2 regions of the Paenibacillus diazotrophicus genome follow, and region 2 is predicted to be linked to the other one. Evidence: a T-box and tRNA genes for the amino acid it is inferred to sense, from the RefSeq annotation. Region 2 holds a T-box; the other holds one or more tRNA genes.
The links. A T-box is a leader RNA that pairs with one kind of tRNA and senses whether it is charged. The one in region 2 lies ahead of lysS (lysine--tRNA ligase), so its partner is inferred to be a tRNA-Lys.

Region 1 (3,417 bases), 780 kb from region 2:
CTTGAATCAGCAGGAAGCCATGGGATTGAATAACCTTGCCTGTTATGATAGTTATATTGGTCCAAGTTGTCCCTGCCGCAGAAGTATATTGAACGGAATAACCATCCAGATTAACATCACTGTCGGTAGGATTGTATAATTCAATGAAGTCATTAGAATATGGGGGTGACGTGCCATTTCCTCCCCCGCTGTATACCTGACTAATCACAACATGCGGCGAATCTATCGAAGCAGTCGCTGAAGCCCGGGACATCATCAATCCTTGCGGAGATACAGACAACAGGAGCAGAAGTACGGCTAATCCCAAGCTCGTCCTTCTTTTAAATCGGTTGAATCGGCTACTACGTAATTCCATAAAAAAAATTCCTCCTCTTGTGTGTACAAGCTTCATCCAATAGTAGTTTCACTATATGCCCAGCAGCCTTGCTACATTAACAATAATCACGTTATGTAAGATCCAAAGTATTAGATTGTATTAATTTCGTAAATTATTCCTTTAGCTTTACACTGGGCATATATACCGAAAATATTTTTTTGCTATGATACTGGTTATGTGCGACAACAATCATACTGCTCAACTTATAGGGAGGTACCACCTTGTTATCTCGTAATTTCCGATCCAGCATACTTAAAGGATTCATTCTTTTCACAGCACTCATCGTTTCAGTTGTCTTCTCCAACCAAATGGTATCGGCCCATGCTCTTAGCGCTAGCTATACTATGGTTACCTTTAACAAAGATAAGACCGATTTCTCTTTTTCCTTAGACGTCATTTCTATAATTGAGAGTATGGATGTAGATACGAATGGGGATGGAATTCTACAAGCGGACGAGCTTGAGGACAACAAACATAGATTAGATGAGTGGATCGACGACAGTGTCGTGCTGGAAATGAACGGGAGTGGGCAGACCGGAGAGCTTCTGGAAATCAAGCTTGAGCAAAAAAGTGATAAAGAGGTAGTGACCTGGCATTATACCTATCCAGCCTTTGAACCTGGGCAGACAATCTCTATTATGGATGGCCTATACTCCCAAACCTCAAGTTCGCCCTACGTCAATTTAATTACTGCACACTACGGAAGTCAGGTAAGTGAGACTGTTTTACAGGGGAAAAACCGGACATGGACCATGCTTCTAACAGAGGAGCAGCAGCAACAACAATTAACCTCATCCCCCAACACCTCAAGCCCGAATTCTCAGAGCCCTTCCTCACAAAACGACAGGAACACCGTTATGACCTCTACGTCTGATTGGGTCTCATTCTTCCAATTGGGAATGAATCATATTTTGACTGGTTATGATCATTTATTGTTTTTGTTCGCTCTTTTGTTAAGAAAGCAAAAGCTTAAGCAATATATTTCAATTATCACAGCCTTTACTTTAGCGCACAGCATCACATTAACTCTCGCCGTCCTGGAATGGATTAGCTTACCTTCACAGTTGGTGGAATCGGTCATTGCCTTGAGCATCTGTTATGTTGCCCTAGAGAATATTTTCCGTAAAGAAATACGTTTCCGGTGGGTTGTCACGTTCTTATTCGGACTGATTCACGGTATCGGATTCTCGGATATTCTGCGCGGGATGAACCTGCCCAAAAGCCATTTAGCGGTGGATCTGATCAGCTTCAATGTAGGTATTGAATGTATCCAGTTATGCATTGTGCTGCTTCTGCTTCCAATCCTCATCTATTTACAAAAAAAGAGCTTCTTCAAGCCCACTTTCATCTATGGTTCTTGGGTAATTACCACTCTTGGTGCAGTATGGTTAGTTCAACGGCTATTTGGACTACTGATATAACTCAAAAAGAAATAGACCGCCCTCTCGTAAAGGATGCGGTCTATTTCCTGACTGAACTTCCGAAGGCCGCCACCCTTTCCCAGACAACAAAAAAGAACGGCATCTCTGCCGTTCTTACTGTGATGGACTCTCAGGGGCTCGAACCCTGGACAAATAGATTAAGAGTCTACTGCTCTACCAACTGAGCTAAGAGTCCAAGTATAAAATTATTGGTGGAGCCAAGGGGGATCGAACCCCTGACCTCATCGCTGCCAGCGATGCGCTCTCCCAGCTGAGCTATGGCCCCATGAGACGTTTTAGAACTACAATATGTATTCTAAAAACTTACTTTATTTGTAATGTTCATGTCACTTAGAAGTTGATTTGTTTCGTAGGCGACTTCTATATAATATAAAAATTCAGGTTCCGTGTCAACACCTTTTTTCAAAAAGCTTGGAGGCGCCCCACGCTAACCCTTGTAATAAGCCGCCAGCAGTTCAGCGGCTTATTACTTTCAACTTAGAAGGACTACAATCCCTCCAGCTCCCCGGTACTCTTGGACAACAGGCCTTTCAGCTCCTTCATGAACATGTTGATGTCCTTGAACTGGCGGTAGACGGAGGCGAAGCGGACGTAAGCGACTTCATCTACAGGATAGAGCTGCTCCATGACGAGCTCACCGATCTGGCGGCTCTCCACTTCAGCCAGGGCGATCCCCCGCAGCGACTTCTCGACCTCGGAGACGATGACCTCGAGGCGCTCAACGGAGACAGGACGTTTCTCACAGGCGCGGATCAGGCCTCGCAGGATTTTGTCGCGGCTGAATTCCTCGCGGCTGCCGCCTTTTTTGATTACAATCAGCGGTGTCTCTTCGATCATCTCAAATGTGGTGAACCGCCGGCTGCATGATTCACATTCCCGCCTGCGACGGATTGACTTATTTTCGTTGGCCGGGCGTGAGTCCAGCACTTTGGTATTCGTGTGATCACAGTAAGGACATTTCATAAGCTTAATCACTTCCTTTTGCAATAGGTGTAACGCCCCGGTCCGGCAAAGAATCGGCTCTGAAGCGCTCATTCTAATTTCCATAAAACACCGTTTATTTGTTGTTATGAAGATGGCAAGTCCAGCACATAATACTGTTACCAACCGATAGGAGGTGAACAGTAATGAGCCAAAATAACAGCTCCAATAACCTGGTAGCTCCAAATGCACGCGGTGCCTTGGATCAACTGAAATACGAAGTTGCCCAAGAACTCGGTATCACCCTCTCCCCAGACGGGTACCAAGGCAATAAAACTTCTTACGAAAATGGTTCGATCGGTGGTTACATCACAAAACGTCTTGTAACCCTGGCTGAACAATCACTGGCAGGTCAGTTCAAATAAACATGTCTCCTAAGTTTGCCAAGAAGTATTATTCGACTTTCGGGTCGTGTAATACTTCTTTTTACATAACTCAGGGGCTTAATGATTATTCATTACTCCTCGCAGCCTAGAACTCATTATAGATCTCTGTATACTGTTCGTAATAATAAATAACACGCTGCACATAATGGCGGGTCTCACCAATCGGAATATCCTTCACAGCGGCTTCGCTGCCGTCCCACTCCCCTTCATCCAGCCAGCGCTTGACCTTGCC
Region 2 (3,417 bases):
GGATACCGAGCTGAATGGCGAGGGGCTGGTAACGATTCCTTTTGACAGTCCTGAGGTATTCACCGTCGGCTGGATCGCCCATAAGGACCGCAAGCCAGGTGAGATGATGTCCGCATACATTGATATTTTGAATGATCTGGTATCCCGTAATTACTTCGACCTTAAATCTTTCTTACTCTAAACGCAGGAGGGACGTATGATCAGTCCAGTTACCGGCACCACACGAAATACTCCACCCTTTCGCTACGATATCGTCGGCAGCTTCCTCCGCACAGAGGAACTGAAATCCGCACGCAATCAACGTTTGCATGGAGCAATCACAGACGGGCAGCTTCATGAAGTCGAGAATAGGGAAATATTCAAACTGTTGGAACAGGAAAAGGCTTTGGGACTAAAAGCCGTTACTGACGGGGAATTCCGCCGATCCTGGTGGCATCTCGATTTCTTTCTTGGGATCACGGGTACACAGAAGATCAGTCTGGATCAGGGAAAAGGCGCCAAAGAAACTGTTCAACGTGCTGAAAGCTTCCGGATCGTAGACAAAATCGCCTTCGGGGATCATCCCATGGTTGAAGAATTCATGGAGCTGCAGCAGATGGCTGGCGATACCCTTACCAAAATGACCATTCCTTCTCCGGCATTGTTTCACTTCGTACAGGATTACAACGGCAATGAGATCTACCCGGATCGTGAGACGTTGTTCCGTGATATCATCCAAGTCTATCAGGATGCCATCCAGGCATTCTATGAAGCAGGCTGCCGTTATCTGCAATTGGACGATACAACTTGGGGGACGCTGTGCAGCGGTAGACACAGGGCGCACTTGCGCAGCCGCGGTATTGATCCCGATCAGCTCGCCAAGGATTACGTAAGGCTGATCAATGACAGCATAGCCGGGCGGCCGCAGGATATGACGATTGCACTGCATGTCTGCCGGGGGAATCTCCGCTCTACCTGGTTTGCCGCCGGCGGGTATGAGCCCGTAGCTGAGACGTTGTTTGGACAGGCTGAAGTAGATGCCTTTTTCCTGGAATACGACAATGAACGTTCCGGTGACTTCAATCCGCTCCGTTTCATTCAAGGGCAGCAGGTTGTGCTTGGCCTGGTAACTACGAAACACGGCGGTCTGGAGAACAAAGAGCAGATCATGGCACGTATCGAAGAAGCCGCACAGATTGTCCCGATTGACCAGCTGTGCCTCAGCGCCCAATGCGGATTCGCCTCCTCTGAGGAAGGGAATATGCTGACCGAGGAAGAGCAGTGGGATAAGGTTAGGCTGATTATTGAAACGGCGAATGAAGTGTGGGTTTGATGGAGTAGCAAATATTCTCAGTCAGATTGAATAATGACATACCGTACTAGTTTTGTTATAGTGAATTATATTGAAAAATTACATATCACTTCAGCAATGACGAGAAGAGTAGTTAGGCGGCATAGTTCACAGAGAGCTTCGGAATGGTGAAACGGAGCAGCGGTGTGCCTAACGAAAAAAGTCTCCGAGCTTCATACGGAATTGGGCAACATGCCCAAGGATGCTATGACGGGTTCTCCCGTTACAGAGATAGGGTATAAGCGTAATGGCCGTACCTGAAGAGGCGTGCATGGAGACATGTTCGCGAACAGAGGTGGTACCACGGCGCTGATTACAGCTCTCGTCCTCAAGATGACAATCTTGCGGATGAGAGCTTTTTTGCGTTTACACAATAATTGTTGAGGTGATTATCCATGCATTGGTCCGAAAAAATAGCAAAACGGTTAATCGAAAGCCACCCGGAGCAGCAGACATTTGTATGCGCATCAGGGATCAGTCCATCAGGTCACATCCATATCGGGAATTTCCGGGAGATTGTGACCACTTATTTTGTAAGTAAAGCACTTGAAAAAGCAGGCAAAAAAGTGCGGTTTATTTTTTCGTGGGATGACTTTGACCGTTTCCGCAAAGTTCCGGTTCATGTCGATCCAAGCTTCGGGCAGTATATTGGCAGGCCCTACACGCAAGTTCCTTGTCCATACGGATGCCACAACTCCTATGCGGAGCATTACGAACAGGAATTTGAACAGGCGCTGAGCGCTTTTGGGATCAGACCCGAATTCATCTATCAGAGTAAAGAGTATCAATCCGGCCGGTATGCACCCGGAATTCTTCATGCACTTCAGAGTAGGGGAGAGATCTATGACATCCTGATGTCCTTCAAAACAGGGGAAGCCAGCGAAGCAGAGAGAGCCGCATTTTATCCTGTGAGTGTGTATTGCGGGGATTGTGGCAGGGACTCGACTAGTGTACATTCTTTTGATGAAGAGAAAGAGCACCTAACTTATAGCTGTACATGCGGTCATCACGGTATTGTGTCTGTTGCTAAGGCGGATAATATCAAGCTGCAATGGAAAATCGACTGGCCGATGCGCTGGAATGTGGAGCAAGTACTGTTCGAGCCTGGAGGCCGTGATCATTCATCAGAAACTGGCAGCTACAATGTAGCCTCCGTGATCTCCGAGCGGATATACGGGAATCCACCGCCAATGTATGAGCCTTACGAATTTATTCGAATCAAAGGCAGTTTTGCCAAAATGTCCAGCTCGTCCGGGAACAACTACACCCCAGATGATCTGCTGAAGGTCTATTTACCGGAGAATATTCTGTTTCTGTTTGCCAAATACCAGCCCAATGCTGAGTTTCATATCGGGATGGATGAAGATGTGCTGCGCAATTATACGGAATTTGAACGTTATCGGAAGGCTTACAGTTCCCATACGCTCACTGATGATATTCATTCGGCGGTAGAACTATCGCTGATTCATCCGCTGGACCTGAATACACCTAGCTTCGGCCCTATTGCAGGACTGCTGCCTCTGATTCATTTCGATCAAAATTTGCTGCATGAGATGATGACACATAACGGGGAGGAAGTAGATGTGAACGGGCTTCTGCAAATAGCGGAGCGGGCGGAATATTGGATCAAACACTGGATGCCGCAAAAGCTGGTTACCGTAAATGGCAGCCGTGATATTGCCCTGTATGAAACTTTGGAGACTCATGAACAACAGTGGCTGGAAGCCTTTTGCGGGCTGATTAGAACCGGAGGGATGGAGGATGAGCAGATGATGACAGAGATATACGCGATTTGTTATGACGAGGATAAAAAAGTAATGAAAAACCGTCAAAAACGGTTGTTCACCCTAATCTATCAGCTGGTGCTGGGTCAGGAGACCGGTCCCCGAATCCCTGTACTGATCCAGGCAGTCGGACAGGAGAGGTTACTGGCTTTGCTGGATTTTTAGCGTACACCGGGACTGCCCTTTACGGGATACACAGAGCAGAGGTATAATATATTGGACTGTTTATAATTAATGTTGGAAAGTGAGCGGGAACAATATGGGTCGTAAATGGAATAATATTAAAGAAAAGAAGGCATCCAA

Region 1: it encodes a tRNA-Lys, which carries the amino acid that the T-box ahead of lysS (lysine--tRNA ligase) is inferred to sense. The anticodon was not compared.

The regions. Positions count from the first base shown of each region.
Region 1 is NZ_JBGJZN010000001.1:2,442,951-2,446,367, forward strand. Features, by position in the region: gene ACAN54_RS11225 (S-layer homology domain-containing protein) at 1-355, opposite strand, end outside; gene ACAN54_RS11230 (HupE/UreJ family protein) at 598-1,797, shown strand; tRNA gene ACAN54_RS11235 (tRNA-Lys) at 1,921-1,993, opposite strand; tRNA gene ACAN54_RS11240 (tRNA-Ala) at 2,008-2,083, opposite strand; gene nrdR (transcriptional regulator NrdR) at 2,305-2,781, opposite strand; gene ACAN54_RS11250 (alpha/beta-type small acid-soluble spore protein) at 2,946-3,164, shown strand; gene ACAN54_RS11255 (lytic transglycosylase domain-containing protein) at 3,271-3,417, opposite strand, start outside.
Region 2 is NZ_JBGJZN010000001.1:1,660,575-1,663,991, reverse strand. Features, by position in the region: gene ACAN54_RS07590 (LysR family transcriptional regulator) at 1-181, shown strand, start outside; gene ACAN54_RS07585 (5-methyltetrahydropteroyltriglutamate--homocysteine S-methyltransferase) at 197-1,312, shown strand; T-box leader at 1,400-1,663, shown strand; gene lysS (lysine--tRNA ligase) at 1,726-3,279, shown strand; gene ACAN54_RS07575 (YebC/PmpR family DNA-binding transcriptional regulator) at 3,374-3,417, shown strand, end outside.